3 regions of the Agrobacterium vaccinii genome follow, and region 1 is predicted to be linked to each of the others. Evidence: predicted binding sites of a transcription regulator. Region 1 holds the regulator's gene; each other region holds the start of a gene.
The links. The regulator LexA, encoded in region 1, represses DNA repair genes until DNA is damaged. The targets are predictions, from matches to a motif close to TGTTCNNNNTGTGTTCNG.
Positions count from the first base shown of each region.

Region 2: HRR99_RS01035 (YifB family Mg chelatase-like AAA ATPase) is a predicted target of LexA. The motif match lies at 2,746-2,763, and genes of this name have one in related genera.
Region 3: uvrA (excinuclease ABC subunit UvrA) is a predicted target of LexA. The motif match lies at 1,729-1,746, and genes of this name have one in related genera.

Region 1 is NZ_CP054150.1:1,519,645-1,523,859, reverse strand. Features, by position in the region: gene HRR99_RS07670 (ComEC/Rec2 family competence protein) at 1-761, shown strand, start outside; gene HRR99_RS07665 (glutathione S-transferase family protein) at 877-1,557, opposite strand; gene lexA (transcriptional repressor LexA) at 1,977-2,696, opposite strand; gene kdsA (3-deoxy-8-phosphooctulonate synthase) at 2,972-3,820, shown strand; gene eno (phosphopyruvate hydratase) at 4,048-4,215, shown strand, end outside.
Region 2 is NZ_CP054150.1:200,612-204,826, reverse strand. Features, by position in the region: gene cysK (cysteine synthase A) at 1-692, shown strand, start outside; gene HRR99_RS01035 (YifB family Mg chelatase-like AAA ATPase) at 1,123-2,655, opposite strand; gene dut (dUTP diphosphatase) at 2,808-3,278, opposite strand; gene HRR99_RS01025 (peptide chain release factor 3) at 3,372-4,215, shown strand, end outside.
Region 3 is NZ_CP054150.1:1,358,424-1,362,638, reverse strand. Features, by position in the region: gene HRR99_RS06895 (HPP family protein) at 1-679, shown strand, start outside; gene HRR99_RS06890 (hypothetical protein) at 768-1,031, opposite strand; gene HRR99_RS06885 (single-stranded DNA-binding protein) at 1,058-1,582, opposite strand; gene uvrA (excinuclease ABC subunit UvrA) at 1,871-4,215, shown strand, end outside.

The DNA of each region.
Region 1 (4,215 bases):
CAGGTTTTTTGCTGCTGGCGCTCTTACGCACACGTTTGGCGCTGATAGGCTTGCCGTTCATTGCCGCCGGGTTTGGATTATTGGTCGTTGAGCAATGGAGGGCAAGGCCGGATTTGCTGATCTACGAGGACGCTTCTCTGGTCGCGCTACTGACGGAGGATGCGGTGGCGACGACAAAGCAGCGGGCCTCGGGTTTCATCTATGACCAATGGGTGAGGGCGCTGCCCCTATCCGAACGACATAACCCGCCAGACATGCTGGAAACCGCAAAGTCACCTGATGGTGACGAGGCTGATGCCGACGAGCCACCCACTACACGGCGCACTGGTTTGAGCGAGAGAGATAAGGCAAAAGCAACGGAGGAGATGCGAAACGCGCTTTCCAAAACAGAGCGCTTCACGTGCCGGAAGGATAGCTGGTGCGTTGCCAAATCCCGAACCGGCGTTGCAATAGCCGTGATCTTCGACAGTACGCTGACTGGGACCGCATGCGAGATCGCCGACCTGATCGTGACGACACGACGTGTCTCATTTACCGAGTGCTATTCCGGCGCCATTCTCATCAGCCAGGACATATTGCGCCGAACCGGCTCACTGGAAATCTGGCTCGGCGACAAGGACGCCCCCATCGTCAAAGCTGAGGCTGCGATGGAGGGTGTGAATCGGTTCTGGACCATGCACCGGAGCTATGACTGGCGCAAAAGAGATTTCGACACGTCCCTTCCGCCGCATATCGCGACGATGTTGTCGACTTCGCGGTGACGACGCTTGGCTCGAAGGGTGCGGGTTGAAACGCTTCGGCTATACCCTTCAAATACTCTTTCCTCTAGAAAACTACGCCACAGCGTGCGCTCGCGATAGGAGGTTTACCCAGAGATCACGGCTTTGAGCGTAAATCCGCGAGCCATTCTCCGGTGGCCTTGGCTTCCGCCTCGTGTTCCGCATCGCGCCACGGTTCCAGCAAAGCCGCATCTTGCCATTCATGCATCGCTGGCAGGGCGAGAAGACGGTTCTTGTAAGCTTCTGACTCGGGAGACAAGGCCGTTGCGTAGGTCTGAAAGCGGAAGGCGACGGGACAGAAAAACGCGTCGACCGCCGTAAATGTTTCTCCTGCCAGGAATGGCCCACCAAAGGATGTCAGACCTTCCTGCCAAAGTGCGTCTATGCGGGAGATGTCTTTCCGCAAAGCTTCGCTGATCGCTACTGGCTGTATGCGAAGACCGACATGCATAGGATGCTCGTTGCGCAACGTCTGGAAGCCGGAATGCATTTCTGCTGCTGCAGAACGGGACCAGGCACGCGCCCTCGCATGACCAGCCCAAACGCCAATGTGCCGTTCGGCCAGATATTCTGTTATCGACAACGTGTCCCACACGGTGAACTCGTTTTCGACAAGGCAGGGCACTTTTGCCGTTGGCGAAAACACTGCGAAATCCTGTGCTGAATTGCCGAAGGGCGTGAGTTTCTCGCTGAAGGGAATATCGAGCGTTCGCATCAATACCCACGGACGCAATGACCAGGAGGAATAATTCTTGTTGGCTATGTAAAGATCGTACATCTCAAGATCCCTCGTTGCGCATACCATGTTAGCGCGGGAAAATTTTTCAATACAGACAGTCTGCGCGATGGTGGTCTTCAAATTATTTGATGTTTTGTCATTCGCTCAAGCGAGTAGCTTTCCAGCATCGCGCTGAGATCGGAAAACCTTATATTCCGCTGCTCAACCGCATTCATCACCACTAAAAACGTGCTCAAAACGTCATAGACTATCGAAGTGGCGCGCGATTCGAAAAAATGATGACCCGGCTAATGATTTCCGGTTTTTGAAACCGTCCTGAGCGAATTATCCGTTTAAAACACGCATAATATACCGGTCCGAGCTCAAGCGAACTTCGACCACTAAGCATCAAGTGTCGCAAATACCGAAAATTGAAAATACCAAGGCGGGGCAGACAATCAAATCTGCCCCAGAAGGTCTCAATGATAGCGGCGGATCAGGCCAACGAGTTTGCCCTGAATTTTCACCCTATCAGGTCCGAAGATACGAGTTTCATAGGCAGGGTTTGCTGCCTCCAGCGCAATCGACGCGCCTTTGCGACGGAAGCGTTTCAAGGTCGCTTCTTCCTCGTCCACCAGTGCGACAATGATATCGCCCGGATTTGCCGTACTCGTATCGCGGATTATAACCGTATCGCCATCGAAGATGCCTGCTTCGATCATCGAATCACCTTTGACTTCAAGCGCGTAATGCTCGCCCGCACCTAGCATATCCATGGGCACGACGACATCATGCGTGTTGTTCTGGATTGCCGAAATCGGCACGCCCGCAGCAATCCGTCCCATAACCGGTACGCTCACCGAATCAGGGTTGCGATCGTTTGCGGCAGCGGGAGGCGGCGGCTGCACGGGCTGCGGTTTGCCGAGACTGCCCTCGATGACGCTGGGTGAAAAGCCTCGCTGCGGCTTATTCTGCGGTGAATACGATTCGGGAAGCTTGATGACTTCGAGCGCGCGGGCACGATTCGGTAGCCGGCGAATGAATCCGCGTTCTTCCAATGCCGTGATCAGCCTGTGTATGCCGGATTTGGAGGCAAGATCGAGCGCATCCTTCATTTCATCGAAGGACGGCGGCACGCCGGACTCTTTCATTCGCTCATGAATGAAGAGAAGCAGTTCCTGCTGTTTGCGCGTGAGCATGGAGTAAACACCCTTGAAGCTTTGAGGCTTAGATTCGTGAAACAAATACAGAACGAACACTATATGTTCCACATGTGTTCTGCAATCCCCAATAGTCATCCCAAATCATTTAAGACATCGTTGATAGATGTCCTATGGGTGTTCTACCTCGCCTGCCACGTCATGCCGTGACTTCGCTGCTGCTTGCTGCTAAGTGCGTGGCGAGTTTTGAGAGATTGCAGGATGGTTCGGCGGCGTCGGCTGCGAAGCGTCCCTTTTGTATCAGGGGAATCATCATGAGTGTGACGAATAATCTGAAAGTGGTTGCTGGCGAGGGTGCGGGCGCGGTCTCTTTTTCCAACACCGAGCGTTTCTCGCTGATTGCCGGGCCGTGCCAGATGGAAAGCCGCGACCACGCCTTCATGATTGCGGAAACGCTGGCTGACCTTTGCGGCAAGCTGGGTATCGGTCTGGTCTACAAATCCTCGTTCGACAAGGCGAATCGCACGTCGCTCTCCGGTCAGCGCGGTATCGGCATCGATAAGGCGCTTGAGATTTTTTCGGAGCTGAAAAGCCAGTTCGGATTTCCGGTTCTCACGGATATTCACAACGAGGAACAGTGCGGCATCGTCGCGCCTGTCGTGGATATCCTTCAGATTCCGGCATTTCTCAGCCGCCAGACTGACTTGCTGGTGGCGGCTGCAAAGACCGGTCGCGTCATCAACGTCAAGAAGGGTCAGTTTTTGGCCCCTTGGGACATGAAGAATGTGCTGGCGAAGCTGAACGATAGCGGCAATCCGAACGTACTGCTCTGCGAGCGCGGGGCCTCGTTCGGCTACAATACGCTGGTTTCCGATATGCGTTCGCTTCCCATCATGGCATCGCTCGGTGCGCCCGTGGTGTTCGATGCCACGCACTCCGTGCAGCAGCCTGGCGGGCAGGGTGGTTCCAGCGGCGGTCAGCGGGAGTTTGTTGAAACGCTGTCTCGTGCTGCCGTGGCCGTGGGCGTTGCTGGTCTTTTCGTGGAGACGCATGAGGACCCTGATAATGCGCCGTCCGACGGGCCGAACATGGTGCACCTCAAGAATATGCCGAAGCTTCTGGAAAAACTGCTGGCCTTCGACAACATCTCCAAGGCTGCGTGACGGCTTTTGGCCTTAATCGATTTTTATGAGAAGGAAGGCGTCTGGAAGAGGGCGCCGTCATTGTAAATTCTTGTGCGTCGTCTACAGCGACGGAAGAAATTCAAATCGAGTCGCCATTTCCGTTGTCCCGTTTATCGCGCCGCTCATCCGAAAAGCGCTTCACAGTTTTCGGGATGCACTTTAAGACAGGCATCTGAAATTCCTGTTCCAGTCCCAAGGGAGAGATCATGACAGCCATTACCGATATCATCGCACGCGAAATCCTCGACAGCCGTGGCAACCCCACCGTTGAAGTCGATGTCTATCTGGAAGACGGTTCTTTCGGTCGTGCGGCGGTTCCATCGGGCGCATCGACAGGCGCACACGAAGCCGTTGAACTGCGTGATGGTGGCAAG
Region 2 (4,215 bases), 1.3 Mb from region 1:
TTGCCGCCGCCGCCAAGGGCTACAAACTGATCCTGACGATGCCCGAGACCATGTCAATCGAGCGCCGCAAGATGCTGGCACTTCTGGGTGCCGAACTGGTACTGACCGAAGGCCCCAAAGGCATGAAGGGCGCGATTTCCAAGGCGCATGAACTGGCCGAAACGCTGCCCGATGCGATCATTCCACAGCAGTTCGAAAACCCCGCCAACCCCGAAATCCATCGCAAGACAACAGCCGAGGAAATCTGGAACGACACGAATGGCAATGTTGACATCTTCGTCTCGGGCATCGGCACCGGCGGCACCATTACCGGCGTTGGCCAGGTTCTCAAGGCGCGCAAACCCGACGTGAAAGTGATAGCGGTAGAGCCAGCCGACAGCCCCGTGCTTTCAGGCGGAAACCCCGGCCCGCACAAGATTCAAGGCATCGGCGCAGGCTTCGCGCCCGCCGTGCTCGACACCAAGATCTACGACGAGATCGTCACCGTCACCAATGACGAAGCCTTCGAAACCGCCCGTCTGGTTGCCCGTCTGGAAGGTGTACCGGTCGGCATTTCCTCCGGCGGAGCCCTCGCCGCTGCTATCAAGATCGGTGCGCGAGATGAGAATGCGGGCAAGACGATTGTGGTGATCATCCCGTCGTTTGCGGAACGGTATTTGTCGACGGCACTGTTTGAGGGATTGGGGCTCTAGACTTACCGAGCTGTTTGAGTGGTCTATCGTTGGCGTTGGAACCAGCGGCAAACCCCTCACCTGAAAAATCATGACTTAGCTTGCGCTAAGTCATGATTTTTCTTCCTCTCCCACAAGGGTAGAGGCAACCTAGCGGCCCCGTTGCAAACACTTCGCCCTCCGCCTTATGCTGAGCATTTCGGGCTGCCACACCCGCCGTCCTCATGCTGAGGTGCTTTGATCGAAGGGCAAAGCCTCGAAGCATCCGCCTCGCCCTCTGCCCTTTTGGCCCGCAACCCTCGCCCTTCGAGGGTCGCTTCGCTCCCGCCTCAGGGTGAGGGTTGCTGCGTTGCGCCCATACTCGCGCCTTCCTTAGAAGGCTTTCGCTGTCATGTCCTGCACCGCCAATGAGGGACGGCCATGAGTTGCGAACGTTCCGCCTAACCCTCCCTCATGCCGCCGCCGTCAGTCGCTCCCCCGCTATCCGATAAGAAATCGCTTCCGCCAGGTGAATGCGGGTGACGGTAGCCTTGTCGTCCAGATCAGCCAGCGTGCGTGCGACTTTGAGGATGCGGTGGTAGCCTCGGGCGGAGAATTTCAGTTTTTCGGCGGCGTCGCGGAGCAGTTGCAGGCCTGGGGCATCGGGTTCACCGAATTTTTCGATCAGCGCCGTGGAGCAGCGGGCGTTGGTGCGGATGCCGTTGAAGCCTGCGGCGGCGAAACGGTCCTGTTGCAGCTCACGAGCGCGGGCCACGCGTATAGCAACATCTGCGCTGGCTTCGGCGGCCATGGGGCGGATGAGGTCCGCCGCCGAGACGGCAGGAACTTCTATGCGGATATCGATGCGGTCCATCAGCGGGCCGGAAATCCGTTGCTGATAATCCGTCACGCAGCGCGGGCCACGGGCACAAGTGAAGCCGGGTTCGCCTGCCATTCCGCATTTGCAAGGGTTCATGGCAGCAACGAGCTGGATTTGCGCCGGGTAACTGACACGGTGGTTGGCACGGGCGATGATGCATTCGCCAGTTTCCAGCGGTTGTCGCAGCGCATCCAGGGCTTGCGGCGAAAACTCCGGGAACTCATCGAGAAAGAGAATACCGTGATGGGCAAGTGAGGCCTCGCCCGGTCTGGCGCGCAGGCCGCCACCTACGAGGGCTGCCATGGTGGCGGAATGGTGCGGTGTGCGGAACGGACGGCGATCCGACAGCTTTCCGCCGGAGAGTTGACCGGCGATGGAATGGACCATGGAAACCTCCAGCAATTCCGCAGCCGAGAGCGGCGGCAGGATGGAGGGAAGCCGCGAGGCCAGCATGGACTTTCCCGAACCGGGCGGGCCGACCATCAGGAGATTATGCCCACCGGCGGCAGCCACTTCCAGCGCGCGCTTGGCGCTTTCCTGCCCCTTGATATCGGCAAGATCAGGCAGGTTTGCGGGATTGGCGCGGATTGCGGCAAGCGGGCGTGACAGGCGCTGGGTGCCGCGAAAATGGTTGGCAAGCGCAATCAGGCTGCGAGGTGCGAGAATATCGAACTCGGCACCCGCCCATGCGGCTTCTCCGCCGCTATCTGCCGGGCAGATGAGTCCCTTGCCCTGCGCATTCGCGCCGATGGCGGCGGGAAGTGCCCCGGACACGGCACCGATTGTGCCATCCAGATTGAGCTCACCCAAAACGACATATGCATCCAGCGCTTCTGCCGGAATAGCGCCTAGAGCGGCCATCAGCCCGAGCGCAATTGGGAGATCAAAATGACTGCCCTCTTTGGGCAAATCAGCGGGCGCGAGATTAACGGTGACCTTTTTGGCGGGAAGCGCCAGCCCGGAGGCGTGGAGAGCAGCTTGCACTCGCTCCCGGCTTTCTGCCACGGCTTTATCCGGCAGGCCGACGATCTGCATGCCGACCTTGCCGGGTGCGACCATGACCTGAACTTCGACGGGTACGCCCTCTATACCCTGAAATGCCACTGTATTGACGCGCGCAACCATATAAGCCCCCAACAGGCGGACTTTAGAAAACACGCAATTAAGCGTGTAAATTTCCGCCCATGCAACCTTGCACAACGCGAATGATAAAACAAGAACAAGAAGTGAACAATTTCACTTATGCCGCGCAGAAAATTGCGTGCGGTTGTGACGTATCAAACGCCGGTGGAGCCGAAACCGCCGGTGCCGCGGGCGGTATCAGAGGTCTCCGTGACCTCGAAGACGGCCACCTGCGTAACGGGTGCGATGACCATCTGGGCGATACGCATGCCGCGCTCGATCACGAAATCCTCCTGGCCCAGATTGGCGAGGATGACTTTGACCTCGCCGCGATAATCGCTATCCACCGTTCCGGGTGTGTTGAGGCATGTAAGGCCGTTCTTGATGGCAAGGCCAGAGCGTGGGCGTATTTGCGCCTCAAAACCTTGCGGCACTTCGAAGATGAAACCGGTGGGCACCAGTGCGCGGGTGCCGGGTTTCAAAGTGAGCGGTTCGTCAGCAGCAACGGCGGCGCGCAAATCCATGCCAGCGGCACCAGTCGTCTCATAGGCGGGCAGGTCGATACCGGCGCCATTTTCGAGACGAACGAGCTTGAGCGAGGGTTGAAAAGATGCGCGTGTGTTCATGTGATCCATTTGCTGCGCGCTCACTGTCTTGGTCAATTGCATATCCGGCACCAAATCTATAAAGACGGCCCCAATCAACAGGAATTTCTGAGAATGGCTGAAACACTCGCAGAGGCGGTTTCCCGCCGCCGCACCTTCGCTATTATTGCGCACCCGGACGCCGGTAAGACGACGCTGACCGAAAAGCTGCTGCTGTTCGGCGGTGCCATTCAGCTGGCCGGTGAAGTGAAGGCGAAGAAGGACCGTATCCAGACGCGTTCCGACTGGATGAAAATCGAGCGCGAGCGCGGCATCTCGGTCGTGACCTCGGTGATGACGTTCGAATATGACGACAAGGTTTTCAATATTCTCGATACGCCGGGCCACGAAGACTTTGCGGATGATACCTACCGCACGCTGACGGCGGTGGATGCGGCCATCATGGTCATCGATGCCGCCAAGGGTATCGAGCCACGGACGCTAAAACTGTTCGAAGTGTGCCGCATGCGCGACATTCCCATCATCACCTTCGTCAACAAAATGGACCGCGAAAGCCGGGACATTTTCGAGATTCTGGACGAGGTCGAGGAGAAGTTGGCGCTGGATACGGCCCCAATTACATGGCCGATCGGTCGTTCCAAGAGCTTCTGCGGCTCTTACCACTTGGCCAGCAACCGGGTGCGCGGCTCCGATAACGAGGTTGATGCAACGCAGGTAAATGGCCCACAGGCGGTGGCGAGCCGCTTGCCGGAAAACGAGCGTGACGCCTTTATCGAGGAAACCGAACTGGCGCTGGAGGCCTGCCGTCCGTTTGATCGCACGGCGTTTCTGGAGGGACATCTGACGCCGGTGTTCTTCGGTTCGGCGTTGCGCAACTTCGGCGTTCGTGACCTTATCAATGCGCTAGGCGATATCGCACCGCCGCCGCGCGACCAAGTGGCCGATACGCGCACCGTGC
Region 3 (4,215 bases), 160 kb from region 1:
CCTCGCTGTGATCTTCAACAACATCTCAGGCCGTCGTTACCCTCACGTCGTCCGCTCCGTCCCCGCCAGCCATGGCACGAAAGACCCCTCACCTATCCAGCGTATCGGCTTTTCCAGAGATGATCTTGATGATGTCTTGAGGGAGTATGATCAGGTCATCGACATCGATCGCGACGATCTCGAAACGATTTTGCGCCGTACCGAACTGCGCTCCTACAGACGCCGCACGACCCATCTGGATTGCGCGAGCATCATGTCACGCGACGTCGTTGGTGTGGCGCCGGACGACTCTCTGAAAACCGCGCACGACCTGATGCGCGACCACCATTTCAAGGCTCTACCGGTGACCAACGACACAGCCGAGGTGGTCGGCATTGTGACGCAGACGGATTTTCTGGAAAAGGCAAGCTGGACGAGTGGCCGCCCGGTGATCGGGCTTCTTCAGCGCATCCGGCTGATCTTTTCAGGACGCAGCGCGCCGAATGGCACCGTCAAAGACATCATGACATCGCCGGTCAAAACCGTCTCACCGGAGACGCCGATAGAGGACGCCATCATTATGCTGGCGGAACAGGGCCTGCATTATCTGCCTGTCGTAGACAGCAACAAAAAACTTGCTGGCATCATTTCCCAATCGGACGTGATGGTGGGAATGTTGGCGGACAAGGCTGGCAAATAAACGCCGCCAACCGAAACTTCATCTAACAGACCAATGAAGCAACAGACCGAACCTAATGGCCTGCGTGCCCCTCAGCGTCAGTAAACGTTCAGTCGGACCGCCTCGCCTTCAAAATGCGCTTCCAGATCGTTCCGCCCAAGTAGCGATTGAAGACCAAAAAGTAGGCAACGATGAGCGCAAAGAGAATAAGCGCAGGCATGCCCTGCAGGCTGAAACCGCTTTCCGTGCGTCCGCCGGACACAACAGCAACGAGATATCCGAATACCCAGAAGGCCGTAAAGAAATCCAGAATCGCTGCAAGGACGATGCGCCAAGTCGATGGCTGGCGCGTCGTTGTCGTCGTCTCGGTCATGCTGTCCCCCTGCTATGGTTCAAAAATCAGAATGGAATATCGTCGTCCATGTCATTGTTGAAATTGCCTGCTGGCTGGCCGCCGCGGGATGCGCCACCGCGCGAAGAGGACGATGGCTGATCGTTGCCGCCGCCGTAATTTCCGCCGCCGCCACCGAAATCGTCTCCGCCACGGCCTGCACCACCACCGCCGCCTTCACCGCGACCATCAAGCATGGTCAGCGTGGAGTTGAAGCCCTGCAACACGATTTCCGTGGAGTAACGATCGGCGCCGGTCTGGTCCTGCCATTTGCGGGTCTGAAGCGCGCCCTCGATATAGAGCTTGGCACCCTTCTTCACATATTGCTCGACGACCTTGCAAAGGCCTTCGTTGAAAACCACGACGGTGTGCCATTCGGTCTTTTCGCGGCGTTCACCGGAGTTACGGTCACGCCAGCTTTCAGACGTGGCAATCCGCAAATTCGCGATGGGGCGACCGTCCTGCGTGCGGCGAATTTCGGGATCAGCGCCGACATTTCCAACCAGAATAACCTTGTTTACGCTGCCAGCCATCTCTTCAATCCTGTCTACCAGCCGTCATGGCCAGCCTCATACTGTTCAAAATCTCATTCACCATAGACCATCCTTGCGCCGGAAGGGCACCGGATGGAACGACAATCCACAAGGAATGTTTTTGTCCTGTGAAGACACTTGTCAATCGTTCTTCATTTGTTCTATTAAAGGCAATCGAGTGAGTCAAGCGCATCGAAAAGCATACGAAAATCTTAATATACCTCGACACGCCGGTTTCGGTCATTACATAAGAGCCTACGCCTCCCAACGAGTATTTTGAGCCTCCTCATGAGTGAATTAAAGACGATTTCGATCCGTGGCGCCCGCGAGCACAACCTCAAAGGCATCGATCTGGATTTGCCGCGCAACAAGCTGATCGTCATGACTGGGCTGTCGGGCTCCGGCAAATCTTCTCTCGCATTTGACACGATCTATGCGGAGGGGCAGCGTCGCTACGTCGAAAGCCTTTCGGCCTATGCCCGGCAGTTTCTGGAAATGATGCAGAAGCCCGACGTGGATCAGATCGAAGGTCTGTCGCCGGCCATTTCCATCGAACAGAAGACGACCTCGCGCAACCCGCGCTCGACGGTCGGAACTGTCACGGAAATCTATGACTACATGCGCCTACTGTTTGCGCGTGTCGGCGTTCCCTATTCGCCAGCGACCGGGCTGCCCATCGAAAGCCAGACCGTCAGCCAGATGGTCGACCGCATCCTCGCGTTCGAGGAGGGCAAGCGGCTCTATATTCTTGCGCCCATGATCAGAGGTCGTAAAGGCGAATATAAAAAAGAGCTGGCCGAACTGATGAAGAAGGGCTTCCAGCGCGTAAAGGTGGATGGCCAATTCTACGAAATTGCCGATGTCCCGGCGCTGGACAAGAAATACAAGCACGATATCGATGTCGTCGTGGACCGCGCCGTTGTGCGGCCAGATATGGCAGCGCGTTTGGCGGACAGTCTCGAAACCTGCCTGAAACTCGCAGACGGTCTGGCTGTTGCAGAATTTGCCGACAAGCCCCTGCCGCCAGAGGAAACATCGGCGGGTGGATCGGCCAATAAGTCGCTCAACGAAACCCATGAGCGGGTGCTTTTCTCGGAAAAGTTTGCCTGCCCCGTATCGGGCTTCACGATCTCCGAGATCGAGCCGCGCTTGTTTTCCTTCAATAATCCGTTCGGTGCTTGCCCCACTTGCGATGGCCTTGGCTCGCAGCAGAAAGTCGATATTGCACTCATCGTGCCGGAGCCTGCCCGCACGTTGAAAGATGGGGCCGTGGCACCTTGGGCAAAATCATCGTCACCCTATTATAATCAAACGCTGGAAGCCCTTGGCAAAGCCTTCGGTTTCAAGCTTTCGAGCCGCTGGAACGACCTGACGGATGCCGCGAAAAAGGCCATTCTTCACGGTACTGACGACAAGGTCGAGTTCGAATATCAGGACGGCGCTCGCTCCTATAAGACGGTCAAGAACTTCGAAGGCATCGTTCCAAACCTCGAGCGCCGCTGGAAAGAGACTGATAGCGCATGGGCGCGTGAAGAGATCGAACGCTACATGTCGGCAGCACCCTGCCCGGCCTGCGCCGGGTATCGCCTGAAGCCGGAAGCCCTGGCGGTGAAGATCAACAAGCTGCACATCGGCCAGGTCACGGAAATGTCGATCCGCGTAGCACGCGACTGGTTCGAGGTTTTGCCGGAATCGCTCAATGCCAAACAGAATGAGATCGCCGTTCGTATCCTGAAGGAAATCCGCGAACGCCTGCGCTTCCTCAACGATGTCGGGCTGGATTATTTGAGCCTGTCGCGAAATTCCGGCACCCTGTCCGGTGGTGAGAGCCAGCGTATTCGCCTCGCCTCGCAAATCGGCTCTGGTCTGACAGGCGTTCTCTACGTTCTCGACGAGCCATCGATCGGCCTGCACCAGCGTGACAACGCACGTCTGCTGGAAACGCTGAAACATCTTCGCGATATCGGCAACACCGTCATAGTTGTCGAGCATGATGAAGACGCGATCATGACGGCGGATTACGTTGTCGATATCGGTCCCGCCGCTGGTATTCACGGTGGTGAGGTGATTGCCGAAGGTACGCCGCAGCAGGTGATGGCCAACCCGAAATCGCTGACCGGCAAGTATCTTTCCGGCGAACTTGGCGTGGCGGTTCCCAGTGAGCGCCGCAAGGCCAAGAAGGGTAAGGAAGTCAAGGTCGTCGGTGCACGCGGCAACAATTTGAAGAATGTCACCGCCTCCGTCCCGCTTGGCGTCTTCACTGCGGTGACTGGCGTTTCGGGCGGCGGAAAGTCGACATTCCTGATTGAGACGCTGTATAAATCCGCGGCGCGACGCGTCATGGGCGCACGCGAAATTCCCGCCGAACATGACCGCATCGATGGCTTCGAATTTATCGACAAGGTCATCGATATCGATCAGTCACCCATCGGTCGCACACCGCGCTCCAACCCGGCCACCTACACTGGCGCCTTCACGCCAATCCGCGACTGGTTTGCTGGATTGCCGGAATCCAAGGCGCGTGGTTATGCGCCGGGCCGCTTCTCCTTCAACGTAAAGGGTGGTAGATGCGAAGCCTGTCAGGGTGATGGCGTCATCAAGATCGAGATGCACTTCTTGCCTGACGTTTACGT